4 regions of the Acidovorax sp. GW101-11A03 genome follow, and region 4 is predicted to be linked to each of the others. Evidence: predicted binding sites of a transcription regulator. Region 4 holds the regulator's gene; each other region holds the start of a gene.

Region 1 (7,210 bases), on a different contig from region 4:
TCGTGGGTCACCATGACCACGGTGCTCTGGGTGCGGGCCACGATCTCCAGCAACTCGTCCTGCAGCTTGGCGCGGGTCAGGGCGTCCAGGGCGCCGAAGGGCTCGTCCATCAGCAGCACCTGGGGTTCCATGGACAGGGCCCGGGCAATGCCCACGCGCTGCTTCATGCCGCCCGAGATTTCACCGGGGCGTTTTTGCCCCGCGTGGGTCAGGCCCACCAGCGCCAGTGCGGCGTCGGTGCGGGCCTTAAGCTGGGCCTTGGTTTCCTTGGCGCCAAACACGCGCTCCACGGCCAGATAGATGTTGTCGAAGCAGGTGAGCCAGGGCAGCAGCGAGTGGTTCTGGAACACCACGGCACGTTCAGGCCCTGGGCCCTTGATCTCCTTGTTGGCGCACAACAGCGCGCCGTTGGTGGGGGTGGTGAGGCCCGCGATCAGGTTCAAGAGCGTGGACTTTCCGCAGCCCGAGTGGCCGATCAGCGCCACGAACTCGCCCTTGGCGATGGTCAGGTTGATGTCACGCAATGCCGGGAACAGGCCCTTGGCGGTCTTGAAGGTCTGCTCAACGCCGTGGATCTCGATGAACTTGGTGCTCATGGAGGGGTGTGTGGATGCTGCCGTGGTGGTCGTGTTCATGCTTTCACCTCTTCAAAAGTAAATGCGGTGGCCAGCTTGATGAGTGCGAACTCCAGCACCAGCCCGACGATGCCGATCACGAAGATCGCGATGATGATGTTCTTGACGTTGAGGTTGTTCCACTCGTCCCACACCCAGAAGCCGATGCCCACGCCGCCGGTCAGCATCTCGGCCGCCACGATCACCAGCCACGCGGTGCCCACGGCCAGGCGCACGCCGGTCAGCATGTAGGGCAGCACGGCGGGGAAGAGGATCTTGGTGGCGATCTTCCACTCGCTCAGGTTCAGCACGCGGGCCACGTTCATGTAGTCCTGTGGCACGCGCTGCACGCCCACGGCGGTGTTGATGATCATGGGCCAGATGGAGCAGATGAAGATGGTCCAGATGGCGGCCGGGTTGGCACCCTTGAAGACCAAGAGGCCAATCGGCAGCCAGGCCAGCGGCGACACCGGGCGCAGCAGGCTGATGAGTGGGTTGAACATGCGCGACAGAAAGTGGAAGCGCCCGATCACGAAGCCCGCGGGGATGCCCACCAGCGCCGCCATGCCAAAGCCGATGGCCACGCGCTGCAGGCTCATCAGCACGTTCCAGCCCACGCCCTGGTCGTTGGGGCCGTTGCGATAGAAGGGGTTGCTGAACACTTCCAGCGCCTGTTGCCAGGTGTCTTTGGGGCTGGGGATGCTGCCGCCCGTGGTGGTGGAGACCACCGCCCACAGGCCGACGAGCAGGCCCAGGCCACACAGCGGCGGCAGCACGGCCAGCCAGAAGCTGCGTGAGAGTGCTGCCCAGTCCCGTGCTGCAGGGGCGGCAGGCACAGTCGTGGCCTTGGGTGCGGGCGCAGGATTCAAGGTTTTTTGGGCTCTTGCGCCTGTTGGTAAAGCGTTTGCAGCTACATTATTCATAGCATTCTGTACCGCCCCGGCGGGGGCAGCATCCAGGGGGGAGTGAAAAACGGCACTGACCATGGTGTTTCTCCTGTGAATCCTGTGAAGAGGCCGGGTGTGCAGGTCGGGTCAGAGTGGGGTGCCCGATCAGGCTTTGATCTTGAAGCTGTCGGCGTACTTGGCGGGGTCCTTGCCGTCCCACACCACACCGTCCACCAGTTTGTGGCTGCGCATGTCGCTCTTGGGCAGCGGTGTCTTCGATGCAGTGGCGGCCTGCTTGTAGACGTCGATGCGGTTCACGGCCTTGGCCACATTCAGGTAGTCGGGGTGGTCCTTCACCAAGCCCCAGCGCTTGTGCTGGGTGAGGAACCACATGCCGTCCGTGAGGTACGGGAAGTTCACCGTGCCTTCGTTGAAGAACTTCATGTGGTTGGGGTCGTCCCAGGTCTTGCCCATGCCGTCTTGATAGCGGCCCAGGATGCGCTGGTTGATGGCATCGACACCCGTGTTCACATAGGCCTTGCCGGCAATGGTCTCGGCCATCTTGTTCTTGTTGGCCAGGCCATCGTCGATCCACTTGCTGGCCTCGAGGATGGCGGCCGTCACGGCGCGGGCCGTGTTGGGGTACTTCTGCACGAATTCGGACGTGGTGCCCAGCACTTTTTCGGGGTGGTCCTTCCAGATGTCCTGCGTGGTGGTGGCGGTGATGCCGATGCCGTCCATGATGGCGCGGTGGTTCCAGGGCTCGCCCACGCAGAAACCGTCCATGTTGCCCACGCGCATGTTGGCCACCATCTGGGGTGGCGGCACGGTGATGACTTTGGCGTCCTTCATGGGGTTGATGCCATGTGCGGCCAGCCAGTAATACAGCCACATGGCGTGCGTGCCGGTGGGGAATGTCTGGGCGAAGGTGTATTCGCGCTTCTCGCTGGCCATGAGCTTGGCCAGGCCAGCGCCGTTGACGGCGCCTTTTTCGGCCAGCTTCTTGGACAGCGTGATGGCCTGGCCGTTGTGGTTCAGGTTCATCAGCACGGCCATGTCCTTCTTGGGGCCCGCCAGGCCCAGGTGCACGCCGTAGACCAGGCCATACAGAACGTGGGCAAAGTCGAGTTCGCCATTCACCAGCTTGTCGCGCACACCGGCCCACGATGCTTCCTTGGTGGGGATGATGGTCACGCCGTACTTCTTGTCGATGCCCAGCACCGAGGCCATCACCACGCTGGCGCAGTCGGTCAGCGGGATGAAGCCGATCTTCACTTCCTTCTTCTCGGGGGCGTCCGAGCCCTGGGCGTGCACCAGGGCGCGCAGGGCGGGGCTCACGCCCACGGCGCCCACGGTAGCGGCCTGCAGCACGGTGCGGCGGTTGAGGCTGGTTTTCAACAGATCGGTCATGGGGCGGTTCCTCGGTGCGTTAGAAAACAAAAAAGGCGTCCTCCCCTGGCCGGGTTGCATGCGCAAACGGGCTCGGAGAGGGACGCCTTTGTCCATGGCAAAGCCCATTGGGGGGCTTTGTGTCAGCACTGGCCCGCCATTGGGCCGGTGCTGTCAGGGTGGGACCTTCTTTGGTCTTGCCAGGGTTAATGCAAGCAGCGTGCCAGCCTGTGTTGCGCCAGTCTGGCGCTGCCATCACTATGCTTTTGATAGCTGCTTGGGCAAGATGGGCAGGCGGAAACGGCCTTTTTTGCTTGAAATGGCCAAGGCTGGTGCATGTGGGCCGGGCTGCACTGCATTTGTGCGGCGCACCATCTGGGAGAAGCTGGTGGATCTGGGCGCGGCCGAGGCCAGGGCAGCCGAGCAAGGGCCGCCCCGCAGCGAGGGCTGCGTCCCCCTTCCCGAATGGCGTAGACATTCGAGAGAAGGGGGAAGCGGCGCAGCCGCTCAGGGGGAAGTCACTTATTTATCCCAGCAGATCCATCACATCGAGCATGCGCTGCGCCACATCTGCCAGCTTGAGGCCTTTGTCCATCGCCGTCTTGCGCAGCTTCTCGTAGGCAGCCTGTTCGGTCAGGCCCTGGCGCTGCATCAGCAGGCCCTTGGCGCGGTCGATGGTCTTGCGGTCTTTGAGTTCGGTCTTGGCGTCGGCCAGCTCGGCGCGCAGGGCCTGCTCGTGCTGGAAGCGCGCCATGGCCACGTCCAGAATGGGGCGGATGCGCTGCGGCGCCAGGCCCGCCACGATGTAGGCCGACACACCCGCCGCCACCGCGTCCTTCACGTGCGAGGTGTCCTCGTCGTTGGTGAACATCACGATGGGGCGGCGCTCGTCGCGCGTGGCCATCACCACATGTTCGAGTGCGTCGCGCGCCTCGCTTTCGGCGTCCACGATGATCAGGTCGGGCTGCAGCTGGGCGATGCGCTCGCTCAGAAACACATCGGCGGGCAGCGTGGCCACCAGGTTGAAGTTGTTCTCCAGCAACCCGATGCGCAGCGCACGCGACCGCTCCGCCTGCAGGACGGCGTGTTCGTCGTGTGGGTCGGCAATCGCCAGATCCGGGGCGACCACCACGATGCGCAAGGCCTCATTCATAGACCCGAGCATAAGCAATTTTCACGCCGCAATTTGGTGCGCCGAAGCGGTGCATGGGGCGGCTTGGGCAGGGCGGGGGGGCTGTGAGCAGCCCCCGAACAGCGGCGGCACACCCTTGCGGGGCCTGAAAGTTGCTAATAAAGGACGCTGCGGGAGGGCATACCCGATAGCGCCTCCGGGTGGCCTCGCATATACATCCGGTCACTTCGACATTCAGATATGGAGTTTTTTGCATGAACAAGCACTTCAACCGGCGCCGCTTCTCGGCCAGCCTGGCCCTGACCGCAGTGGCGACTGCCGCACTCCTGACCGGATGCGGCAAGGTGCCGGACACCATCAAAATTGGTGTGGCGCAGCCCCTCTCTGGCCCGCTGGGCGCCCTGGGGCAGGACCTGCTCAACGGCGTGACCCTGGCGGTGGACGAACTCAACAAGTCCGGCTACACGGTGGATGGCAAGCGCGTGACGCTGGAGGTGGTGTCGGTGGATGACAAGGCCGACGCCGCCACCGGCAAGGCCGTGGCCCAGCAACTGGTGGATGCAGGCGTGGTGGCCGTGATCGGGCACCTGAACTCGGGCGTGAGCATCGAGACCGCGCCCATCTACGCGGCCAAGGACATCGCGCAGATCGCCATCTCCACCAACCCCAAGTTCACACAGCTCGGGTTCCCCACCACTTTCCGCATGGTGGCCAACGACACCCTGCAGGCCCGCGCCATCGGCTCGTTTGCCGCCACGCAGCTGGGCGCTGCACGTTATGCGGCGCTGGACGACGGCACCCCCTACGGCAAGGGCCTGGCCGACGGCGCTGCCGAGCAGCTCAAGGCCGAGAAGAAAGAAGTGGTGGTGCGCAAGTCGTTCGATGACAAGACCGTGGCGTTTGACGAGCTGGCCGGCGAACTCAAGGCCGCCAAGGTGGAGGTGATTGTCTCCACGCTGAACGACTTTCAGGCCCTGGCCCTGCTCGAAGCCCTGCGCAAGGTGGACCACACCAAGGTCAGCCTGCTCGGTGGCGACACCATCAAGACCACCGACATGACCAAGGGCGCGGGCATCGTACAGGGCATCTACGCCACCTCGCCCGTGCTGGAGGCCAAGGAGTTCGCCACCGGCAAGCCCTTCCTGGAGAAATACATCGCCGCCTACAAGAAGCCCCCGGCCTACGGCGGCCACTACAGCTACGACAGCACCTACGTCCTCTCGGCTGCTATCCAGAAGGCCAAGTCGGCCGCCCCCAAGGACATCACCAAGGCCATGCACAGCATCAACGGCTACGCGCCCGTGATCGGCACCATGACCTGGGACGACAAGGGCGAGCAGCGCTACGGCGCTGTGGGCGTGTATGAACTGCGGGCGGGCAGCTGGGAGCTGCGCATGCGGTCGGACCGCTGGTAGGCAAGCCGCCGGGTCGTCTGGCCCCCTTCATCCGCGCAACCCCTGCTGGTAACTGCCCGCAGGGGTTTTTCCATCCGGCTTGGCAGGGGGCTGGGTTTTACACTCGGGGCATGAGTTTGCTGATCCTCGGTATCGAATCTTCCTGCGACGAAACGGGCGTGGCATTGGTCCGTTCTACGGGCGATGCCGCCATCCCCACCTTGTTGTCCCATGCCCTGCACAGCCAGATCGAGATGCACCAGGCCTATGGCGGCGTGGTGCCCGAGCTGGCCAGCCGCGACCATATCCGCCGGGTGCTGCCGCTGGCCACGCAGGTTTTGGCTGAGTCCGGCCAGACGCTGGCGGACGTGGACGTGGTGGCCTACACGCGCGGGCCGGGCCTGGCGGGTGCGCTGCTGGTGGGGGCGGGCGTGGCTTGCGCGCTGGGTGCTGCGCTGAACAAGCCGGTGCTGGGCGTGCACCACCTGGAGGGGCATTTGCTGTCACCCTTCCTGAGCGCCGATCCGCCCGAGTTCCCCTTTGTGGCCCTGCTCGTCTCGGGCGGCCACACCCAGCTGATGCGTGTGGATGGGGTGGGCCGCTATGAGATCCTGGGCGAGACGATCGATGATGCGGCGGGCGAGGCGTTCGACAAGTCCGCCAAGCTCATGGGCCTGGGCTATCCTGGTGGCCCTGCGCTGTCGCGCTTGGCTGAGCAGGGCGATGCCACGGCCTTCAAGCTGCCACGGCCTTTGCTGCACAGCGGTGATCTGGATTTTTCGTTTGCCGGGCTCAAGACGGCCGTGCTCACGCAGGCCAAGAAGCTGGGCGAAGAACTGGAAGTGCGCAAGGCCGACCTGGCCGCCAGTACCGAGGCCGCGATTGTCGAGGTGCTGGTCAAAAAGACACTGGCCGCGCTCAAGCAGACCGGCCTGAAGCGTGTGGTCGTGGCCGGGGGCGTAGGAGCCAACCGGCACCTGCGCGCCCAGCTCAACGCCGCCTGCGCCGCTGCCAAGGTGCGTGTGCATTACCCCGAGCTGCACCTGTGCACCGACAACGGCGCCATGATCGCCATGGCGGCGGCCATGCGGTTGCAGGCGGGGCAGCAGCAGGCCAACAGCGACTATGCGTTTGACGTGAAACCGCGCTGGCCGCTGGATGCGATCACGGTTTGATTTTTGAATAAAAAAAGGCCGCTACCGCCCGTCCAGCAAGCGGTAGTAGCTATATTTTTTGATATTCAAAAGGGGTAGTGGCGGGGTGTGGTCTGCACCGTCACCCAGCGCAGTTCGGTGAATTCGCGCACCCCGGCCATGCCGCCAAAACGGCCGTAGCCCGAGCTCTTCACGCCGCCAAACGGCATCTGGCCTTCGTCGTGCACCGTGGGGCCATTCACGTGGCAGATGCCCGACTCGATGCGCGCCGCCACGTTCCAGGCCCTGGCCACGTCGCGGCTGAACACAGCGGACGACAGGCCGAACTCGTTGTCGTTGGCGCAGGCAACGGCTTCCTCGACACCGTTCACGCGCACCACGGGCTTGACGGGGCCGAACGACTCTTCGCGGTAGATGTCCATCTCGGCCGTCACATGGTCGAGCACGGTGGCCTGCATCAGCGTGCTGTCGCTCTTGCCGCCACACACCAGCTTGGCGCCCTTGGCCAGTGCGTCGTCGATGAGGGCGTTGCAGCGCTGCACCGTGGTCATGTCCACCACCGAGCCCAGCACCACCGGGCCCTTGCGCGGGTCGCCCAGCGGCAGGGCCTTGGCGCGCTCGCCCAGCTTGGCCACAAACT
Region 2 (7,210 bases), on a different contig from region 4:
CTTGGCGGCGTACTGCGCATCGTCCTTCAGGATGTGGCCGTATTCCTTGACGGTGACGCCGCAGCCCGAAGCGTTCATGACGATGGCCTCGACCCCGCCTGCTTCGACCAGCGGCCACCAGGCGTCGATGTTGGCGCGCATCTCGGCCATGCCACCTGCCTGGTCGTTGAGGTGGAACTTGACGGCGCCGCAGCAGCCTGCCTTGGGCGCGATCACGGTCTGGATGCCCACCGCGTCGAGCACGCGGGCCGTGGCGGTGTTGATGTTGGGCATCATGGCCGGCTGCACGCAGCCCGCCAGCATGAGCACCTTGCGCGCATGTTCGCGGGTGGGCCAGGCGCCAGCGTCCTGTGGTGCGGGCACCTTGGCCTTCAGGGCCTCGGGCAGCAGGCCGCGCACCAGTTGCCCAGCCTTCATGGCGGGGGCAAACAGGGGCGATGGCAGGCCTTCCTTCAGCGCCCAGCGCAGGGCTTTTTCGCCCACGGGGCGGGGCACTTTTTCATCGACGATCTTGCGACCGATGTCCACCAGGTGGCCGTACTGCACGCCGCTCGGGCAGGTGCTTTCGCAGTTGCGGCAGGTCAGGCACCGGTCCAGGTGCATCTGGGTCTTGCGCGTGGGCGTCTCGCCTTCGAGCACCTGCTTGATGAGGTAGATGCGGCCGCGCGGGCCGTCCAGCTCGTCACCCAGCAGCTGGTAGGTGGGGCAGGTGGCGGTGCAGAAGCCACAGTGCACACATTTGCGCAGGATGGCTTCGGCCGCGAGGCCGTCGGCACGGGCGCGGTATTCAGGAGAGAGCTGGGTTTGCATGGTGCATGCCTGGGCGGAGGAAGCAGAAAAAATGTCAGAACGGATTCAGCGCGCGGTCGGAGGGTCCAGGGGCGGATCCAGCGGCGCCTGCAGCGCCAGTGCCTTGCGCCAGGGCTGGCGCAGCCGGGCGCGGTCGGCCCACAGCGGGGGCAGCGACAGGGCCAGCAGCACCAGCGCCAGCGGCACCACAAACACAAAGCCCACATGCTTGAAGCCCGCCGCACCCGCAATGCCACCCACCAGGAACATCCCCAGCAGCCCGGCAAACAGCCGCAGCCGGGCCTGGTTGGCGCGCACCTGCGACTCGGGCGCGGTGCCGGTGCGGTTCCAGTAGAGCATCTTGCCCATCTCGATGCCCAGGTCGGTCACCACGCCGGTCATGTGCGTGGTGCGGATCTGGGACGAGGACATCTTGGTCACCGTGGCGTTCTGCAAGCCCATGATGAAGGACAGCAGCAGCACTGTGAGGGGCACCGCAAACGGCGTGGGCCAGCTCAGGGTGATGGCGCCCACCAGGCCAAACAGCAGCATGAGCACGGCCACCAGCAGCAGCGGCAGCGCAAAGGTGCTGCGCAGCCTGCGCTGGCGCGCCCAGTTGACCATGATGGCCGTGGTGCCCGCGCCGGACAGGAAGGCCCACAGCGCTCCAATGGCCCCCAGCACCAGCTTCATCTGGCCCAGCACCAGGTTGTCGGCCAGCGAGGACAGAAAGCCGGTCATGTGCGAGGTGTAGAGGTGCACGACCAGGAAGCCCCCGGCATTCACGGCGCCCGCATTGAACGCCAGCAGCAGGCCCAGCACCCGGTTGCTGGCCACCGTGCGGCGGTGTCCGGTGAGGTGGCGAAGGCGTCGCATGCGGGGGCGGGACGAGAGTCGGGCGGCTGCGCTTACCAGGCCCGTGCCACGCGGCCGGGGTTGAAGATGCCTGCCGGGTCAAAGCTGTGCTTGAGCCGGGCGTGTATCTGTTCCAGTGCTGCGGATTTGAGGTCAAAAAGGCCTTTTGCGCCTGTCCCACCTGCGCTTGCAGCTACAAAAACAGAAGCATTTCCACCCACAGCCCGTGCGGCTTCGCGCAGGGCCTCGCCCGCCGATTCAGGGGCCTGCACCCAGCGCAGTGCGCCGTGCCACTCCACCAGCGGCTCGGCACCGCCCGGCAGGGCCAGCACCGGGGCGGTGGCGGGCACGGACAGGCGCCACAGCGCGTGGTCGGGGCGCTGCGCGCGATCGGTGAACCACGGCAGGGTCTGCTCGCGGCAGGCGGCCCAGTCGGCGGCCACGACGGCGTTGTCGTCCATGCGCGTGCCACCCATGGTCTTGCACGCGGCCTCCACCGCCGCCACGGCGCCGCGCAGGCGCACATAGAGCGTGCCCACGCCACCGTCTTGCACCCAGCAGCTCGCGTTCAGGGGCAGCGGCTGGCCGCCCCATGCGTGCAGCTGGCGCAGGGCGCTGGCCTGGGCAATGTCGTCAAAGCGCAGCGTGGCTTCGCCGGGCGCCACGGGCAGCACCTTGAGGCTCACCTCGGTCAGCAGGCCCAGCGTGCCCCAGGCGCCCGCCATCAGGCGCGACACGTCGTACCCCGCCACGTTTTTCATGACCTGGCCGCCAAAGGTCAGCAGTTCGCCCTTGCCGTTGAGCACCGTCACGCCCAGCAGGTAGTCGCGCACCGCGCCCACGCTGGCGCGGGCGGGCCCCGACAGGCCCGCTGCCACCATGCCGCCCACGGTGGCGGCGTCCGAAGGCGTCTTGGCGAAATGGGGCGGCTCAAACGGCAGGCACTGGCCACGCTCGGCCAGCACGGCCTCCAGCTCGGCCAGCGGGGTGCCTGCCCGCACGGTGACAACCAGCTCGCTGGGTTCATAGCTCACGATGCCGCGCAGCCCCCGGGTGTCGAGCACCTCGCCATGCAGGGCCAGGCCGTGGAAGTCCTTGGTGCCCCCGCCACGGATACGCAACGGGGTCTGGTCGGCCGCAGCGGCACGCACACGCTCGGTCATCGGGGCAAGGGAAAAGTCCATCCGTGCATCGTAGCGGCAGCGGTGTGCAGCACGGCAGGCGGGGCGCGTGAATTTTTTGAACAGCGCTTGTGAAGGACGGCAGTCTGGTGGACGGGGCCCGCAAGGGGCGCGCTGCCCCTGCTCCACAACACGCCAGGCGAGCCCCCTGCTGGCGCAAAAATGGCCCGCCGGTGGTCGGCGGGCCAAAGAACCAAGAGGAGTAACTCGCTTGTTTTTCTTGCTACCACGCCACGGTGCCACCAGACACCGCAGCGCGTGGGGCGCAGGGCCGAAGATCAGCGGTTGTACGCCGTTTCGCCGTGCGAAGTGATGTCCAGACCTTCGCGTTCGTCTTCTTCCGTGACACGCAGGCCCAGGGTCAGGTCCACAATCTTGTAGGCCACGAAGGACACCACACCCGACCACACGATGGTCAGCAGCACGGCCTTGGCCTGTGTCCACACCTGAGCAGCGATGGAGTAGTCGGCCGCCGTGACCATGGAAGCGGTCACCCAGTCAGCCACGTAGCCGGGGCCGCCAAGGGAAGGCGAGTTGAACACGCCGGTCAGCAGGGCACCCACGATGCCGCCGATGCCGTGCACGCCGAACACGTCGAGCGAGTCGTCTGCACCCAGCAGCTTCTTGAGGCCATTGACACCCCACAGGCAGGCAAAACCACCCACCAGGCCGATCACCAGTGCACCGCCGATGCCGACGTTGCCAGCAGCCGGCGTGACGGCCACCAGGCCCGCCACGGCACCCGAAGCGGCACCCAGCATCGACGCCTTGCCACGCATCAGCGCTTCACCGATGCACCATGCCAGCACGGCAGCGGCGGTGGCCACCAGCGTGTTGATGAAGGCCAGGGCGGCAAAGCCGTTGGCTTCCAGGGCAGAACCGGCGTTGAAACCGAACCAGCCCACCCACAGCAGCGAGGCGCCCACCATGGTCAGCGTCAGGCTGTGAGGCGCCATGGCTTCCTTGCCGTAGCCGATGCGCTTGCCCACCATGAACGCGCCCACCAGGCCCGCCACAGCGGCGTTGATGTGCACCACGGTACCGCCAGCGAAGTCCAGAGCACCCCACTGCCAGATCTGGCCGGCCTTGCCGGTCATGGCGTCGGCCACTTCCTTGGAGGCATAGGCGTCAGGGCCCATCCAGAACCACACCATGTGGGCGATCGGCAGGTAGCTGAAGGTGAACCACAGCACCATGAACAGCATGACAGCGCTGAACTTGATGCGCTCGGCGAACGCACCGACGATCAGGGCACAGGTGATGCCGGCGAACGTGGCCTGGAAGGCGGCGAACACCACTTCCGGAATCACGACACCCTTGCTGAACGTGGCCGCGTTGGCGAACGTGCCTGCCGCGTTGTCCCAGATGCCCTTCATGAACAGGCGGTCGAAACCACCGATGAAGGCACCGCCTTCGGTGAAGGCCAGGCTGTAGCCGTAGATGAACCACAGCACCACGATCAGCGAGAACGTGACCATGACCTGCATGAGCACGGACAGCATGTTCTTGCTGCGCACCAGACCGCCGTAGAACAGCGCCAGGCCGGGCAGGACCATCAGGATCACCAGCAGGGTGGACGTCATCATCCAGGCCGTGTCACCCTTGTTGGGGACGGGCGCTGGCGCTTCTGCTGCAGCAGCAGGAGCAGCGGCGGCTGCTGCGGCCGGTGCGGCAGCAGCTGCGGGTGCAGCGGCGTCAGCAGCCGGGGCAGCGGCGGTGGCGGCCGCCGGTTCGGCAGCTGGGGCCTGGGCCAGGGACAGATTGCCCATGGTCAGCAGACCCAGCCCCAGAATGAAGGAAGCAAGCAGTTTTTTCATGGCATTTCTTCTCTTGTGTCTGTTGCGACCGGGCCCTTACAGGGCTTCCTTGCCGGTTTCGCCCGTGCGGATGCGCACCACCTGCTCCAGGTGGGTCACAAAGATCTTGCCGTCACCGATCTTGCCGGTGCGCGCGGCGGTCTCGATGGACTCGATCACGCGGTCCACCAGGTCGTCCGCGATGGCGGCTTCGATCTTGACCTTGGGCAGGAAGTCCACCACGTACTCTGCACCACGGTACAGCTCGGTGTGGCCCTTCTGGCGGCCAAAACCCTTGACCTCAGTGACCGTGATGCCTTGCACGCCGATGTCCGAAAGCGCTTCGCGCACTTCGTCCAGCTTGAAGGGCTTGATGATGGCTGTCACCATTTTCATTTTGGATTCCTCCGGAATGGGCGCCCAGGGCGCCCATTGAGATTTACAGGGTTTTGGTCAGCGTGACGATCACGCGCGACTTGTTCACGTGGCCGAAGAAGGCCTTCTTGTTGGCGCCGACCACGGCCGCACCCAGCGACAGGCCACCGCCGAAGTCATACGCGCCACCCAGGCTGTAGTCCATGTAGTTGGGCACGCCGGTGTCCTTGATGTCGCTGGCAAAGCGCGTGAAGCCCACCGAGGCCTTCACCGTGACGCTGGGCGCCACTTCCTGGGCAAACGCGAAGTTCAGGTAGCCCGTGTTGCGGCCCTTCAGGCCCGAGCCGGACTTGGCACCGGCAAAGCCGAAGTAGTCCTTGGAGATGGTGTGCGAGTACTTGGCGGTGAAGGGGCCCAGGGTGGCCGCGCCATACAGCTCGGTGGTGTTGCCGTTGCTGTTGCCGGGGTAGATGTAGGTCAGCGCGCCCACATCGAAATCAGCGCCTGCGGCCTTGAACTTGTAGCCGCCATACAGGTCGGATTCGAGCGAGTTGTTGGTCAGCCAGTCCACGCTGGAGTTCCAGTTGCCCACGTACCAGCCGGACTCGCCGAAGGCGTAATCGAAGCCGCCTTGCAGGGCGGGCTTGACGGCCTTGGCCTTGGTGGCGTCCTGGTCCTGGCCACGGAACTTGTAGTTGGTGGTCAGGCTGACGTTGCCGGTGAGCTGGGCACTGGCCAGCATGGGAAGGGTTGCAACAAGGGCAACGCCCAGGGTCTTGATGATGGCGCGGGTCATGTTTCCTCCGGTTGGACAAAGTAGGGACAAGCGCTTTAAGCACGGACCGTGCCATTGCCTCCACAGGCCCAGCGCATGCGGCCCGGGCGCGGTTGCGTTGGGTTACAACAATCCCCAGTACAGTGGTGGGGATCGCGCCGGGCGCAACGCACCCATCTGGTGCAAAAACCCACAAGCCCGCGCCAAAACACCCACACACGCACCCATCTGGGGAGAAACCGCTTCATGAGTCTTGCTTTGGTGCAAAGCCGCGCCCTTCTGGGGATGCTGGCGCCTTCTGTCACCGTGGAAGTGCATCTGGCCAACGGCCTGCCCAGCTTCACGCTGGTGGGGCTGGCCGAGGTGGAGGTCAAGGAGGCCCGTGAGCGCGTGCGCTCGGCGCTGCAGAACGCGGGGCTGGAGTTCCCCACCAACAAACGCATCACGGTCAATTTGGCCCCGGCCGATCTGCCCAAGGACTCGGGCCGCTTCGACCTGCCCATTGCCCTGGGCATCCTCGCCGCCAGCGGCCAGGTGGACGCCAGCCGTCTGGCAGGCTACGAATTTGCGGGCGAACTGTCGCTGTCGGGCGAACTGCGCCCCGTGCGCGGCGCGCTGGCCACCAGCCTGGCACTGCAGACGCAGCAGATCGACACCCAGCTGGTGCTGCCACCCGGCAGCGCCGAAGAAGCCGCCCTGGTTCCCGCTGCCCAGGTGGTGCGCGCGCGCCACCTGCTGGACGTGGTGCGCGCCTTTCTGCCCCCGGGCAGCGTAGCGGGCGGCGATGCCGACGTGGCCAACGACGGCTGGACCCGCCTGGTGGCCACGCCCCTGGCCACCCGCACCACCGGCCCCGACATGGCCGACGTGAAAGGCCAGGCCGGCGCCAAGCGTGCGCTGGAGATTGCTGCGGCGGGCGGCCACAGCGTACTGATGGCCGGACCACCGGGCTCGGGCAAATCGATGCTGGCCCAGCGTTTTGCGGGCCTGCTGCCCGCAATGACGGTGGAAGAAGCGCTGGAAAGCGCCGCCATTGCCAGCCTGGCGGGGCGCTTTCGCCCCGAGGCCTGGGGCCAGCGGCCGACCGGCCAGCCGCACCACACGGCCAGCGCGGTGGCGCTGGTGGGCGGCGGGTCGCCCCCGCGCCCGGGTGGGCATCATCAAAGTTGCGCACAACGGGCCGGCTATATGAATCAATGACTTGCGATTCCTCCAATCACAGTTAGGTCCACAGATCAATCGAAGTTAAAGACCAAAAATGTTTGGAAGAGCCCGTGGAGCATCAGCAGCAGGCTGGCTTGTTGGCGAAAGAGCACACTACAGGTCATCCCAAAAAACGGGATGATCGTCCCAATTTCTGGGACGATGTTGGCTGCCAGCTTCAGGAGCGAAAAAGGCGCAGAATGAATCCATGCCGCGCTTCTGGCTCTCTGAACTCT
Region 3 (7,210 bases), on a different contig from region 4:
AGCCCTGCGCACACCAGGGGCGCACGGGGCCATGCTGCGATGCGTTGGTGGCTGCCGGGATTGGCAAGGTGGTGGCTTCCCTCACGGACCCCAACCCTTTGGTGGCGGGACAGGGATTTGCCCGGTTGCGTGCGGCGGGGGTGGCCGTGGAAGTCGGTCCCGGGGCCGCTGAATCCCGCGAACTCAATATCGGTTTTTTCAGTCGCATGGTGCGGGGCATCCCTTGGGTTCGCATGAAGGCTGCGACCTCGCTGGATGGCGCCACCGCTTTGCCCAACGGTACAAGCCAGTGGATCACCTCCCCCACGGCGCGCGCCGATGGCCATGCCTGGCGCGCACGCGCCTGCGCAGTGCTCACCGGCATCGGCACCGTGCTGGACGACAACCCCCGCCTGGATGTGCGCGAGGTGCCCACGCCGCGCCAACCCCATGTGGTGGTGGTGGACAGCCAGTTGCAAACCCCTACAGACGCCCGCCTGTTCATGGCTGGCCGCGCTTCTTACATCTACGCAGCCATCCAGAACGACGAGAAGAAGGCCGCTCTGGAGGCGAGCGGTGCCACCGTGATCTGTTTGCCCAACGCACAGGGCAAGGTGGACTTGGCCGCGATGTTGCGCGACCTGGCTGCCCGGGGAGTGAACGAGCTGCATGTGGAAGCCGGCCACAAGCTCAACGGCTCTTTGCTGCGCGAGGGGCTGGTCGATGAGTTGTTGATCTACATGGCTCCCATGCTGCTAGGCCCCGGGCTCGGACTGGCCCAGGTGGGGCCTTTTGAAGCCCTGACCCAGGGGCTGAAGCTGGACTTCATATCGGTGGAACGGCTGGGGCCTGACCTGCGCCTCGTGGCCCGGGTGCCAGGGCACGACACCTTCTGACGGGACCCGGCCCCTCCCCTGCTTTTTTTCGGCATACCGGTGCGCTGAAATCAGTAGTCGCACGGCCGATTCAGTGTCGGGAGCGCCTGCCCCCCCCCCCACACAGCCCCCCCTGCTGTCGCACCGGGTGGATGAGGGCGCAGCGGTAGCAACTGCTCGCGGCATCGCGACCGATGCCTGCCATCCCTCTGGCACAGGCACCTTCCAGACGCCGCACCTTCATGACTAACCCGGTAGACACCCTAAGCCGGGCCGAGCGAGGACCTTGCCAGAGAAACAATCTCCCGCCCGCCCGATGCACGGCACCGGACTACACACAGCCACGCACCACCCCAACCCCGCAACGCCCCATATCAGTGCAAACATCCGCACCAATATCTGGCACGACTTTTGCATCAATCTGGTGCACATCTGTTGCAGACAGCCGACATGCACCAGAGTCGATCAATCACTAGCGCGAGGATGTTATGGAAGCACTCAAACAGGGCACGGACGCTCTGTTCATTCTGCTCGGGGCGATCATGGTGTTGGCCATGCACGCCGGTTTTGCCTTTCTGGAGCTGGGCACGGTCCGCAAGAAGAACCAGGTGAATGCGCTGGTGAAGATCCTGGTGGACTTCTCGGTGTCCACGGTCGTCTATTTTGTGGTGGGGTACAGCGTGGCCTATGGCACGCATTTCTTCATGGGGGCAGAGTCGCTGGCACAACAAAGCGGCTATGCCTTGGTCAAGTTCTTCTTCCTGCTCACGTTTGCGGCCGCCATTCCGGCCATCGTGTCCGGGGGGATTGCCGAGCGGGCCAAGTTCTGGCCCCAGCTCATGGCCACGGCGGTGATTGTGGGGTTTGTCTATCCCTTCTTTGAGGGCATTGCCTGGAACCAGCATTTCGGCGTGCAGGCCTGGATCAAGGCCGTCACGGGCGAAGAGTTTCACGACTTTGCGGGCTCGGTGGTGGTGCACGCCATGGGCGGCTGGATTGCCCTGCCTGCTGTGATCCTGCTGGGCTCGCGCGCCAACCGTTACCGCAAGGATGGCGCGATCTCGGCCCATCCGCCTTCCAACATCCCCTTTCTGGCGCTGGGCGCGTGGATCCTGGTGGTGGGCTGGTTCGGTTTCAACGTGATGAGTGCGCAGACCCTGGACAAGATCTCGGGCCTGGTGGCGGTCAACTCGCTCATGGCCATGGTGGGCGGCACGCTGGCGGCGCTGGTGCTGGGCAAGAACGACCCGGGCTTTGTGCACAACGGCCCGCTGGCCGGGCTGGTGGCTGTGTGCGCAGGCTCGGACCTGATGCATCCCCTGGGGGCGCTGGTGGTGGGCGCGGTGGCGGGCGCCATCTTTGTGCTGATGTTCACCCTCACCCAGAACAAGTGGAAGATCGACGACGTGCTGGGCGTGTGGCCCCTGCATGGCCTGTGTGGCACCTGGGGCGGGTTGGCGGCGGGCATTTTTGGCAGCAAGGCGCTCGGGGGCCTGGGCGGCGTCAGCCTGTCGGCGCAGCTGATTGGCACGGGGCTCGGGGTGATCTGGGCACTGCTGGGAGGTCTCATCGTCTATGGCCTGCTCAAACACACGGTGGGACTGCGCCTTACGCAAGAAGAAGAGTTCGACGGGGCCGACCTCTCCATCCACAAGATCAGCGCCACACCCGACCGCGAAGTGAGCTGGTAAACCCACAGCACCGAGCCTGGCGGGGCATGGGCAGGCCCCGGGGTTGGTGCATCTATTGGGCGACTTGGGGCCTCGTCCGACAGGCCCGGGCCGGGCACCGGGATACACCTTGGAGCAACACCCTGGCGGCTCCAAGGTCACAATCCCCCATCGCGCCATGCCCCACCTGCCCTCCTTCTCCCCCCTGCTGACATCCCTGGCCCGCCGCAGTCGGTGGGCTCTTGCCCTGGTGGCCACCGTGGCCCTGATGGGCTGCGCGGGCTTGCCCAAGGATGTGGTGCGGCCCATTTCCACCGCCTTGCCAAACCCCGGCGACACCGCCCTGGGCCAGTGGGTGGAAGCCCGCCGTGCTGCGCAGAAGGCGCGCCACCCCTCGGGGTTTGTGTTGCTCAGCGGCGCCCAAGCGGCCTACAGCAGCCGCCTGGCGCTGGTCGATGCCGCCCAGAAAACACTGGACCTGCAGTACTACGCCATCCATGCCGATGCCAGCAGCGAGCGCCTGCTGCTCAGCGTGGCCGCCGCTGCCCGGCGCGGCGTGCGCGTGCGGCTGCTGCTGGACGACTTTCACAGCACCGGGCGCGATGCGCTGGTGATGCGCCTGGCCTTTGTGCCCAACGTCGAGATGCGCATGTTCAACCCGCTCACCGGCGCGCGCGGCTCGCCCGTGGGCCGCATGTTCAGCCTGCTGGGCGACTTCTCCCGGGTGCAGCAGCGCATGCACAACAAGCTCTTCATCGCCGACAACGCCGTGGGCGTGACAGGGGGGCGCAACCTGGGGGACGCCTATTTCGGCAACTCGGACTCCGGCAATTTTGTGGACCTGGACGTGCTGGCCGCCGGGAGCATCGTGCAGGACCTGTCGCGCAGCTTTGACAGCTACTGGAACAACGAGCGCGCCTACCCCGTGCAGTCGCTCATCACCCGCGAGGAACTGGACCGCCTGCGCGACAGCATCCGCACCGCCGAGGCCACACAGCAAGAACGTGTAGAAAGCGCTGCTGCCACAGCAGCCCCCAGCCCCCCCCTCACCACCGGGCGCAGCACCCCCCCGGGCACGCGGCGTGCGCGGATCTGGAACCAGGAGCCCATGGACCTGCAGCAGGTGCCGCTTGTCTGGGCCCCCGCCGCCGTGCTGGTAGACCGGCCTGCCAAGATCCCGCCCGACGGCATATCCGCCGCTCCCTTGCCCGACCAGAACCCGCCCCGGCCCAGCCCCGCCACCATCGCAGCACTGGTCCGGCCCCGGGCCTCGGCCACCGCAGCGACGACGGCGACCGCCCCATCGGCGGATGCCGCCGCCCCCCGGCAAGTTGCCCTGCCCGCAGTGCAGCCAACCACACCCGCCAATGCCACCCTGGGCAATGGCAATGGCAACCCCCCTGCCCCACCCTCGCCAGACAGCGAAACTAGCGAGGCCCAGACCGACACCGTGGTGGACGGCCTGCTGCAGCTCATGGGCCAGGCGCGGCGCGACCTGCTGATCATCTCGCCCTACTTTGTGCCCGGGCCCGACATGGAGCGTGCCTTTGCGGCCGCGCGGGCTCGGGGCGTGCGCGTGCGGGTGCTCACCAACTCGCTGGCCTCCAACGATGCGCCCATTGCCCACGCTGGCTACGCGCGCCACCGGCCCACGCTGCTGGCCATGGGGGTGGAGCTGTATGAGATGCGCAGCGAGCTCACGGGGGTTCTGCGCGGGGCCTTCGGTGGCACCGGCAGCATGGGCAGCCAGGGCGCCGCCGGGGCCGGTGGCAGCTCGCGCGCCATGCTGCACTCCAAGCTGATGATCGTGGACGGTCGCCTGCTGGTCATCGGCTCGATGAACCTGGACATGCGCTCGCAGCGGCAGAACACCGAGGTGGCACTGCTGATACGCAGCGGCGAGCTGTCGCGCCGGGCCACGGCACAGATCGACGCCGCCCTGCAAGACGCCGCCTGGCAGGTGCAGCAGACAGACCAGGGCCTGGTGTGGCGCGCTCCGAAGGACAGCGGCCTGGCCGACGCCACCACGGAGCCCGACGCCAGCCTGCCCCTGCGCCTGATGCTGCAGCTGCTGGGCCCCCTGGCGCCCGACCACCTGCTGTAGCCAGCAGCCCAGGGTGCCTGCGGTCCGGGGCGGATCAGGCGCTGTTGCGGGCCTCGGCCTGCTGCGCTGCCACCCAGGCGGTGATGGCGCGCTGGTCCGTCATCGTGCGCACATGCTGGTAGGCCACTTCGGCCTCCACAAACCGCCTGCGCAGCAGATTGAGCCACTGCTTGAGGCGCCCCGCGCGCTGGCGGGGTTCCAGGTCGTCGCACACCAGTTGCCAGAAGGCCGCCAGGTGGGGGATCAAATCGGCCCAAACCACCGGGTCCGCATCCGGCTGCCCGGCGTCGAATGCACGGATGGCGCGGGCCAGGCCGGGGTCGGCCACCATGCCGCGCCCCAGCATGAGGGCATCGCAGCCCGAGACCTCGCGGCAGCGCTGCGCGTCGGCCAGGGTCCAGATCTCGCCATTGGCCACCACCGGGATGGCAACGGCCGCGCGGATGGCGGGGATGTGCTCCCAGTACGCAGGAGGGCGGTAGCCATCGGCCTTGGTGCGGGCATGGACCACCAGCTCGGCCGCGCCACCGGCCTGCATGGCCTGGGCACATTCGCGCATCAGCCCCGTGTCGTTGAAGCCCAGGCGCATCTTGGCCGACACCGGCAGATGCGCAGGCACGGCGCGGCGCACAGCCCCCACCACCGCAGCGATACGCTCAGGCTCCTGCAGCAGCGCGGCCCCGCCTCCGTGGCGGTTGACCACCTTGGCCGGGCAGCCAAAGTTCAGGTCGATGCCTTCAGGGCCCAGCGCGGCCAGGCGTGCGGCGTTCTCGGCCATGCTGACCGGGTCGGAGCCCAGCAGCTGCGCACGCACGGGCACCCCCGCCAGCGTGCGGCTGCCGTTGCGCAGCTCGGGCAGGTAGCGCAGAAACACCTTGTCGGGCAGCAGCGTGCCGGTGATGCGGATGAACTCTGATACGCAGCGGTCCACACCGCCCACGCGCGTGAGCACATCGCGCAGCACAAAATCCAGAAGCCCCTCCATGGGGGCAAGCAGCAAGGTCATCGCAGTTGGGGGCTGTGCAAGGCCAGGCACACACGCCGCAGCCTCGAAAATTTGAAGAAAAACAGGCCTTTGCGCCTGATAGGCATGCCTTTTAAGCTATCAAAAAGTGAGCAATCCTCATTCCATGGCCAGGCAGCACGGGGCCAAGCCTCCGGATTGTGCGGCAAAGGGTCATCACGGCGTCATGGCGGGCGGCTGCAATTGCGGGCATTCGAGCCCGAACGGAGCCCCCCATGCTGCTGCAAAAGACCGACAAAGCCCGCCAAGAGCTATCGCCCGGTGTGCGCACCCTGAGCCTGCGCGAACGTTCGCTGCTGCTGCTGGCTGACGGCAAACCGCTGTCCGACCTGCAGGCCATGTACAACGGCATCGGCGCGCAGATTGTGGACAACCTCATGCGCCAGGGCTACCTGACGGGCCCGGCCGAGCTGCCCACGCCCTCCACCGCCCCCCTCCCCCCACCAGCTGGGGCCGAAGCCACCAGCCAGGCCCCCTCCATCGAGCGGCCGGAGCCGGGCGAATCCCTGCGCTCGCTGGCCGGTGCGCGCATGTACCTGTTCGACACCTGCGAGCGGCTGTTTGCCCGCCGCGACCCGGTGCTGGCGCAGCATTTTCGCGAGGCCCTGCGCACCGCGCGGGACCGCGCCAGCATGCTGGACGTGGGCGACGCCATGTTCGAGGAAGTGGCCCTGGCCGCAGGGGCAGAACGCGCGGCCAGCCTGCGCGAGCGGCTGGAGCAGTTGCTGCCCCGGTCCCCCGAGGCCACGCCCGGCCTCTACGCGGCCACGCAGCCCGCACTGCTGGAGGGCTGAGGGCCGCCACCGCAGGCGGGCCTCAGCGGGTTCAAGCGGGCTCAGGCCGCCTCAGACGGCGGCTGCCAGCCGCCAGAGCGAAGTCACCTCGGCCGCCCGCGCCGCATGCAGGGCATCCCCCGCATCGGCCGCCTTGGAATGGACCGGCTTCACATCGTGCCGCCCCCTGACTACCAGACCTGCTTCGGCAATCCAGCCCAGGAGCTGCTCGCGTGGGCGCAGGCCCAGGTGCTCGGCCAGATCCGACAGGATCAGCCAGCCTTCGCCCTCAGGCTCCAGGTGCTCGGCCAGCCCCGCCAGAAAACCCCGCAGCATGCGGCTGCCTTCGTCGTAGACCGCATGTTCGATGGGCGAGCTGGCACGCGCTGGCACCCAGGGCGGGTTGCACACCACCAGCGGCGCACGGCCGGGCGGAAACAGGTGGGCCTGCAGTAGCTCGACCTGGGGCAGCGCGCTCAGGCGCTGCAGGTTGTCGCGAGCGCAGGCCAGGGCCCGGGGGTCCTGGTCGGTGGCAACCACCCGCTGCACACCCCGGCGCACCAGCACCGCAGACAACACGCCCGTGCCCACGCCAATGTCAAACGCCAGCGCCTGGCTGGGCAACGGGGTGCTGGCCACTAGGTCCACATACTCGCCCCGCACGGGTGAGAACACGCCGTAGTGCGGATGGATCCGGTTGCGGGGCGCTGCGCCCAGTGCGGGCACCTCCACGCCTTTCTTGCGCCATTCGTAGGCACCCACCAGGCCCAGCAATTCGCGCAGCG
Region 4 (7,210 bases):
ACTGGGTGTTCACATCGGGCCGCACGCCGCTCTTGTGGCGGAAGCGGTCGGCCACCGCGTCTTTCACCTTGAGGCCCGCAAAGTTCAGGCTCTGCAGCGGGCTGTGCTGGGCCGTCACTTCGACCTTGAAGGTCTGGCGCGTGGTGAACCAGATCTCCCAGGCCACATCGCTGGCCATGTTGTAGAGGTCGTTTTCAGATCGATACGGGCGGTGCGCCAGCTGCACCAGCACGCGCTGGGCCAGGCGGCTGTGCAGGTTGAGCTGCATGGCCTGGCGCCACGAGGCGCGCAGCAGCACGCCGCCCCGGCCCACCAGCAGGTCTTGCCCCGTGAGGCCGGTGATGCCATGCACCTCGTCGGCCAGAAAGCCCTCGACGCCCGCAGCGCAAGGGAGGAAAAGTTGGAGTTGGTTCATGTCGATGGGGAGGATACGCGCTCGGGCACGGCGGGGGAACCGGGCGCCCCCGCACGGGCCAGCAGCAGCTGGCGGACGGAGTCAGGGATCAGCGCCACTTTGCGATCGGCCTTGCCAATGAAGACGATGCCGATCTTGCCGCGCGCCACTTCGCGGCCGGAGGTCTTCTCGGTCATGCAGAACACCAGATCGAAGCCGTAGCGGTTGAAGTCCGAAGGCGCCATCTCCACCCGCATGGTCTCGCCATGGAAACCCTCGGACTTGTACTGCGCCACGATGTCGCCCACCACGATGGACAAGCCGCCCACGTCGGCCTCGGGGTAGCCCAGCGACTGGAAGAAACGCACGCGCGCTTCTGACACCAGAGTGAGCAGCTGCGCGTTGTCCAGGTGCCCGCCCTGGTTCACGTGGCTGATGTAGATCTGCAGCTCGGTGGCAAAGCCGAAGTGCGGGGGGAGGTCAAAAACAATGCGGGCCATGGTGGCGGACAGAGGGGTAGGAGAAAAGGAAGCGAAGAGCGCGAGCCCGCGCGGGGAGTGGTGCGCGGCGTGTGCCGCAGGGTGCTTGCAGGGCCACCGGTGGCGGGACGGCTCACCACGCCAAGGCGCCATGGATCGCAATGCGGGTTGGTGGCACAAGGATCTTGCAGGCCCCATGCCCCTTGTCTCGTATGCTCTCGGGCAGCGGATTTTACCGGAGCCCCTAATGCGCCCTTTTTATCGGACCCTGCTGACCGTGCTCGCACTGGCCGCCATGCCCTGGGGCGCAGGCGCCCAGACACTCTACAAATCGGTGGGTGCGGACGGCAAGGTCGTGTACAGCGACAAGCCCCCGGTGACAGGTGCCGTGGAAAAGACGATGAAGCTGGAGAACCTGCCAGTGAGCGTGGTGCCGGGCGCTTCGCCCGCGCCCGCCAAGCGTGCTTCTGCACCAGGCGACCCTGGAGGACCGCTTGTCATTGCAGCCCCGCCGAGTGGGGTTGTACTTTTTACGGCCAGTTGGTGTGGCTATTGCAAAGCCGCCAAGACCTATCTGAATCAAAAGAACATTGCATACCGAGAACTGGACGTAGACACACCGATAGGCAAAACCGCCTTTGCCGACATCGGCGGAAGAAGTGTGCCTTTGCTGATAGCTCCCAGACAGCGGATTACGGGCTTCACCGCCCAAGCATACGATTCAGCCTTTGCAGCACGCCAACAATAGAAAACCCCTTCGCTTGGCGCCGCGAGCAGCCTCTGCGCGTCGCTTCTTCATAGCGCCTTGCGCAGATTCGCCGGCGCAATCTTGAGCGCTTCGCGGTACTTCGCCACGGTGCGGCGTGCGCATTCAATGCCCTGCTCCTTGAGCATCTCGGCGATCTGGCTGTCCGACAGCGGCTTGGTGGGGTTCTCTGCCGACACGAACTGCTTGATCAGTGCGCGCACAGCGGTGCTGGACGCATTGCCACCGGTCTCGGTGCCCAGGCCAGAGCCAAAGAAGTACTTCAGCTCGTAGGTGCCGATGGGCGTGGCCATGTATTTGGCCGTGGTCACGCGGCTGATCGTGGATTCGTGCAGGCCCAGTTCGTCGGCGATGTCGCGCAGCACCAGCGGGCGCATGGCCAGTTCGCCGTGGGTGAAGAAGTTCTTCTGCCGCTCGACGATGGCGCGCGAGACGCGCAGGATGGTGTCAAAGCGCTGCTGGATGTTCTTGATGAACCAGCGCGCCTCCTGCAGCCGCTGCTGCATGCCCTGGTGGCCTTCGCCGCCCTTGTGGCCGCGCAGGGCGCCGGCGTAGATGTCGTGCACGCGCAGGCGGGGCATCACGTCGGGGTTGAGCTGCACGATGAAGTTGTGCTGGCCGTCCCGCCCGTTGGCACGCCCGGCTTTGCGCACGATCACGTCGGGCACGATGATGTTGCGCTCCACATCGACGAACTTGCGGCCGGGGCGCGGCTCCAGACGGGCGATCAGTGCCATGGCGGCGCGGGTGCGCTCTTCGCCGTCGCCACAGAGCTGCGTCAGGCGGCGGATGTCGCGGCGGGCCAGCATCTCCAGCGGTTGCTGGCAGATAGTGAGCGCCGTCTTGACGGTGTCGGGGTCGGCCTCTTCGTCGGCGTCCAGCGCCTTGAGCTGCAGCGTGAGGCATTCGGCCAGGTTGCGCGCGCCCACGCCCGTGGGCTCCAGGCTTTGCAGCAGGCGCAGCGCCACGGTAAAGCGGTGCACCAGCTCTTCGATCTGCTCCAGGTCATCCGGCCCGGCCAGGGCGGTGGCGAGTTCTTCGAGCGGCTCTTCGAGGTAGCCGTCGTCGTTCAGGGATTCGATCAGGAAGCGCAGCGCGGCGCAATCCACCTCGGACAGGCGCAGCGACAGGGCCTGGCGGTGCAAAAAAGCGGTGAGCGATTCATGCGAGCGGGCCAGTTCGGTGGCATCAGCGTCGTCGCCTTCCGCATCGTTGCGGGTGCGGGCCGGGGCGTCGCCGCCCCATTCGGCGTCGTTGGGCGCCATCTCGACCGTGCCGTCGCCGCTCCAGTCGGGTTCGTCGACGCCAGGGCCTGGCGTTTCGGCATCATTTGGGCCTTCTGCGCCCGCTGCGCTTGCGCTTGTAGCTCCTGAAAATATAGCATCATCAGCGCTGTATTCGTCGGCTTGCGCGGGGGCGTCGGCGGTTTCCAGGCCAAACTCCTCGCGCGGCGCCTCTTCGGCTGTGCGTTCGAGGAACGGGTTCTCGTCGAGCATCTGCTCGACTTCCTGCGAGAGTTCGAGCGTGGACAGCTGCAGCAGCCGGATGGACTGCTGGAGCTGGGGGGTCAGTGCAAGGTGCTGCGAGACGCGCAGCGACAGGCCAGGCTTCATCACATGCGGAAATGTTCGCCCAGATACACCCGGCGCACTTCGGCGTTGTCCACGATCTCGGACGGCGTGCCCTGCGCCAGCACGCGGCCATCGCTGATGATGAAGGCGTGATCGCAGATGCCCAGGGTTTCGCGCACGTTGTGGTCGGTGATGAGCACACCAATGCCGCGCGCCTTGAGGAAACCGATGATGCGCTGGATCTCGATCACGGCGATGGGGTCGATGCCTGCAAAGGGCTCGTCCAGCAGGATGAAGCGCGGCTGTGTGGCCAGGGCGCGGGCGATCTCCACCCGACGGCGCTCGCCACCGGACAGGGCCATCGCGGGCGAGGCGCGCAGGTGCTGCACGCGCAGCTCTTCCAGCAAGGCCGTCAGGCGCTCTTCGATGGCCTCACGCGAGAGCGGCTGGCCGTCGTCGCCTCGCTGCAGCTCCAGCACGGCGCGCACGTTTTCTTCGACCGTGAGCTTGCGGAAGATGGAGGCTTCCTGCGGCAGGTACGACAGCCCCAGCCGCGAGCGGCGGTGGATGGGCATGTGGGCCACCGAATGGCCGTCGATGCGGATGTCGCCTGCATCGCTGCGCACCAGGCCCACGATCATGTAGAACGAGGTGGTCTTGCCCGCACCATTGGGGCCGAGCAGACCCACGACCTCGCCTTTTTGCACGACCAGCGATACGTCCTTGACGACCTTGCGGCTGCCGTACGACTTGGCCAGGTGCTGCACCTCCAGGCGGCTGCCGGCCTGGGTGTCAGGGCCGGGATGAACGGGCACCGCGCTCACTTGGAGCCGCCACCAAGGCTGTTGCTGGGGCGCAGCACGGGTGCCGCGCCGGGTGCTGCTGGTTCCGGCGCCGCAGCACCTGCGGGCGGATCCTTGGGTGCCAGCACCGCGCGCACGCGGTTGCCGGGGGCCGGGGCATCGCCCGCCGCATTGGCGGCGGGGGCACGCTGGCCGTCCACGGTGAACACGTCGGTGAGGTTGTTGTAGACGATCACGGCACCGGTGATCTCATCGCTGAGTGCGGCACCCCGGTAGCGGCGCAGCTCGGCGCGGGTGATGAAACGCACGTTGTCGGCCTTGCCGTCGTACTCGATGACTTCGCTTTCGCCTTCGATGTACTCGTCGGGGGCGCCGGGCAGGGTGTCGCGCTTCTGGCGGAAGAAGGCGCGTTTGCCGGCTTCGGCCGTGACCACGCCAAACTGGTAGCCATCGGCATCCTGGCGCACATCCAGCCGCGCGCCGCGCAGCACGATGGTGCCTTTGGTCATGACCACGCGCCCCGAGAACACGCTGGTCTGCTTGAGTTCATCGTGGCGCAACGCGTCGGCCTCGATGTTCATGGGCTTGGCGCGGTCGGCTTTTTCAGCGTGGGCCACGCCATGAAGGCAGGCCAAGGCCGCGAGCAGGAGGGTCGGAAGGAGGCGGTGGTTCATAGGGCACGAATCTTGCAGTTCATTGTAGCCATCCCCACGCGCCCTCCATGAAGAAAGCCCGCATCAGCGGGCTTTCTTCGCGGGCATCCAGGGCCTTTGGCGCGTTGCAACCTGCGCCCAGGGCGGCCCGGGGCTTACTTTTGCTTGACCAGCGCTTCCACCACCTGCAGCACGTTCTGCATGTTGCCGGCCATGGTGCCGTCCGTGTAGAACTTGCCCGCCACGCCCATGGAGGGCACGCCTTCCACGCCATAAGCGTCCTGCAGTTGCGAGGCGCGGCGGACCTGGTTGGAGACGGTGAACGATGCGTAGACTTCCTTGAACTTGGCGGCATCTACACCCTGCTGGGCCACCCAGGCAAAAATCTCGTCGTCCTTGGCGAGCTTGACCTTTTCCACATGGATCGCGCGGAACACCTTGGCGTGCAGGGCTTCGAGCTTGCCCATGCCTTCCAGGGTGTAGAACAGCTTTTGCTGGGGCACGAAGCTGGCATTGAAGGCTACGGGCACGCGGCGGATGAAAAGATCCTTGGGCGCGGCCTTGACCCAGGCGTCAAGCGTGGGTTCGAACACATTGCAGTGGGGGCAGCTGTACCAGAAGAACTCGATCACATCGACCTTGCCGGCCGGTGCATCGGGCGTCACGGGCTTGTCCAGCCGCTTGTAGTCCTTGCCCTCCTTGAACTGGCGGGCCTGGGCCAGCGCAGGGGTGGCGACGGGCAGCGTCAGGGCGGAAGCGGCGACTGCCGAGGCAGCGGACAAAGAAAACTCACGGCGTTTCATGGCAAAGACTCTCCTAGTTCAGGTCTGGGGGATGGGAGCCATGCCCCCGCAAAAAGTTCAGCGCCCGAAGTCTGACGCATCAGCGCTGCACGCGCACCAGCGCCGATTCCAGCCCGGCGCCATCGAGCTTCTCCTTGAGCTGCTCGGCATCGTCGCGCTTGGTGAACGGGCCCACCCGCACGCGGAACACCGCCCGGCCATTTTGTTCACGCTCGCTCACGCGGGCTTCCCAGCCCATCATGGCCAGCTTGGCGCGCTGGGCATCGGCATCGGCCTGGGTACGGAAGGCCCCGGCCTGCACAAAGTAGTCGAACGGGTCCACATTGCCCTTGGCGGCGGCCTTGGCCACGGCCAGGTCACCCAGCGGGTCGGCACCTGGCTTGGATTCGGCCTTGGCGGCCTCGGGCTTGCTGGCGCCGGGCTTGGGGGCAGATGCCGCAGCCCGCACCTCGGGTGCGGGCGATGCGGGCGTGGTGGCCGAAGCGGGCGCAGACGCCGCAGCCGCCACGGCGGGTGTGGCAGGCCGGGCCGGGTTCTTGCCATACAACGGCGAGTTCGGGTCCCAGTTCTTGTTCTTCTGCGACTCGGCGGCATCCATGTCGGCCGTGCGCCCGCCGCCCTTGTTCAGAAAAGGCACCGGCACCTTGGTCACATACACGGCCACCGCCAGCGCGGCGCCCAGGCCCACGATGACGCCGACGATAAAGCCGACAATGGTCCCGCCCGTCTGTTGCTTTTTCATATTGGTAGTAACTGCTTACATTCTGGCTGGAGCTGACACGCCCAGCACGGCCAGGCCATTGTGCAATACCTGGGCGGTGGCAGCGACCAGCGCCAGGCGCGCTTTCTTCACCACTTCATCGTCCACCAGGATGCGCTCGGCATCGTAATAGCTGTGGTAGCTGGCAGCCAGGTCACGCAGGTAGAAGGTCACGTCGTGGGGGGCCTCGCCGTCGGCGGCAGCGGTCAGCATCTCGGGGTATTTGGCCAGCTGCAGCATCAGCGCCTGGGCCTGCGGGCCTTCCAGCGCCGACAGGTCCACGTCCTTAAGCGCAGCCACATCACCCCCACCCGCCTCTTGCCACGCCCGCAGCACCGACTGGATGCGCGCGTGGGCGTACTGCACGTAGTACACCGGGTTGTCGTTGTTCTGGGCCACGGCCAGGTCCACGTCGAAGGTGTACTCGGTGTCGGGCTTGCGGCTGAGCAGGAAGAAGCGCACCGCATCCTTGCTGGTCCACTCGATCAGGTCACGCAGCGTGACGTAGCTGCCCGCGCGTTTGCTGATCTTGACCTCTTCGCCGCCCTTGACCACGCGCACCATGGTGTGCAGCACATAGTCGGGGTAGCCCTGCGGAATGCCGACGTCGGCCGCCTGCAGCCCGGCGCGCACGCGGGCGATGGTGCCGTGGTGGTCCGTGCCCTGGATGTTGACGACCTTGGTGAAGCCGCGCTCCCACTTGGCGATGTGGTACGCCACATCAGGCACAAAGTAGGTGTAGGTGCCATCCTGCTTGCGCATCACGCGGTCCTTGTCGTCGCCGTAGTCGGTGGACTTGAGCCACAGCGCGCCGTCCTGCTCATAGGTCTTGCCGTTGGCGACCAGCTTGTTCACCGTGGCCTCGACGCGGCCGCTGGTGTACAGGCTGGACTCCAGGTAGTACTCGTCGAACTGGAGGTTGAAGGCCTGCAAGTCTTTATCCTGCTCGTTGCGCAGGTAGGCCACGGCAAATTGGCGGAT

Evidence for each region. The regulator sigma-54, encoded in region 4, starts transcription at its own class of promoters, with help from an activator protein. The targets are predictions, from matches to a motif close to TGGCANGNAANCTGCTTT.
Region 1: the regulator sigma-54 is predicted to act here: its motif matches at 4,055-4,072, upstream of AC07Z7_RS08005 (ANTAR domain-containing response regulator).
Region 2: the regulator sigma-54 is predicted to act here: its motif matches at 5,829-5,846, upstream of AC07Z7_RS04320 (TorF family putative porin).
Region 3: the regulator sigma-54 is predicted to act here: its motif matches at 1,255-1,272, upstream of AC07Z7_RS14080 (ammonium transporter).

What each region holds. Positions count from the first base shown of each region.
Region 1 is NZ_JBWKZU010000013.1:56,115-63,324, forward strand. Features, by position in the region: gene AC07Z7_RS07990 (ABC transporter ATP-binding protein) at 1-635, opposite strand, end outside; gene ntrB (nitrate ABC transporter permease) at 632-1,600, opposite strand; gene AC07Z7_RS08000 (CmpA/NrtA family ABC transporter substrate-binding protein) at 1,667-2,911, opposite strand; gene AC07Z7_RS08005 (ANTAR domain-containing response regulator) at 3,417-4,043, opposite strand; gene AC07Z7_RS08010 (branched-chain amino acid ABC transporter substrate-binding protein) at 4,277-5,437, shown strand; gene tsaD (tRNA (adenosine(37)-N6)-threonylcarbamoyltransferase complex transferase subunit TsaD) at 5,548-6,591, shown strand; gene AC07Z7_RS08020 (aldehyde dehydrogenase) at 6,657-7,210, opposite strand, start outside.
Region 2 is NZ_JBWKZU010000005.1:113,333-120,542, forward strand. Features, by position in the region: gene glcF (glycolate oxidase subunit GlcF) at 1-810, opposite strand, end outside; gene AC07Z7_RS04300 (YoaK family protein) at 856-1,665, opposite strand; gene glcE (glycolate oxidase subunit GlcE) at 1,698-2,828, opposite strand; gene amt (ammonium transporter) at 3,104-4,642, opposite strand; gene glnK (P-II family nitrogen regulator) at 4,679-5,017, opposite strand; gene AC07Z7_RS04320 (TorF family putative porin) at 5,061-5,792, opposite strand; partial or broken gene AC07Z7_RS04325 (YifB family Mg chelatase-like AAA ATPase) at 6,018-6,932, shown strand; gene AC07Z7_RS04330 (hypothetical protein) at 7,183-7,210, shown strand, end outside.
Region 3 is NZ_JBWKZU010000030.1:52,257-59,466, reverse strand. Features, by position in the region: gene ribD (bifunctional diaminohydroxyphosphoribosylaminopyrimidine deaminase/5-amino-6-(5-phosphoribosylamino)uracil reductase RibD) at 1-875, shown strand, start outside; gene AC07Z7_RS14080 (ammonium transporter) at 1,343-2,545, shown strand; gene AC07Z7_RS14075 (phospholipase D family protein) at 2,703-4,628, shown strand; gene AC07Z7_RS14070 (tRNA dihydrouridine synthase) at 4,663-5,634, opposite strand; gene AC07Z7_RS14065 (hypothetical protein) at 5,868-6,446, shown strand; gene AC07Z7_RS14060 (methyltransferase) at 6,498-7,210, opposite strand, start outside.
Region 4 is NZ_JBWKZU010000002.1:16,185-23,394, reverse strand. Features, by position in the region: gene AC07Z7_RS01375 (THUMP domain-containing class I SAM-dependent RNA methyltransferase) at 1-415, opposite strand, end outside; gene AC07Z7_RS01370 (acyl-CoA thioesterase) at 412-894, opposite strand; gene AC07Z7_RS01365 (glutaredoxin domain-containing protein) at 1,121-1,621, shown strand; gene AC07Z7_RS01360 (RNA polymerase factor sigma-54) at 1,669-3,252, opposite strand; gene lptB (LPS export ABC transporter ATP-binding protein) at 3,252-4,034, opposite strand; gene lptA (lipopolysaccharide transport periplasmic protein LptA) at 4,031-4,687, opposite strand; gene AC07Z7_RS01345 (thiol:disulfide interchange protein DsbA/DsbL) at 4,822-5,469, opposite strand; gene AC07Z7_RS01340 (SPOR domain-containing protein) at 5,549-6,211, opposite strand; gene argS (arginine--tRNA ligase) at 6,227-7,210, opposite strand, start outside.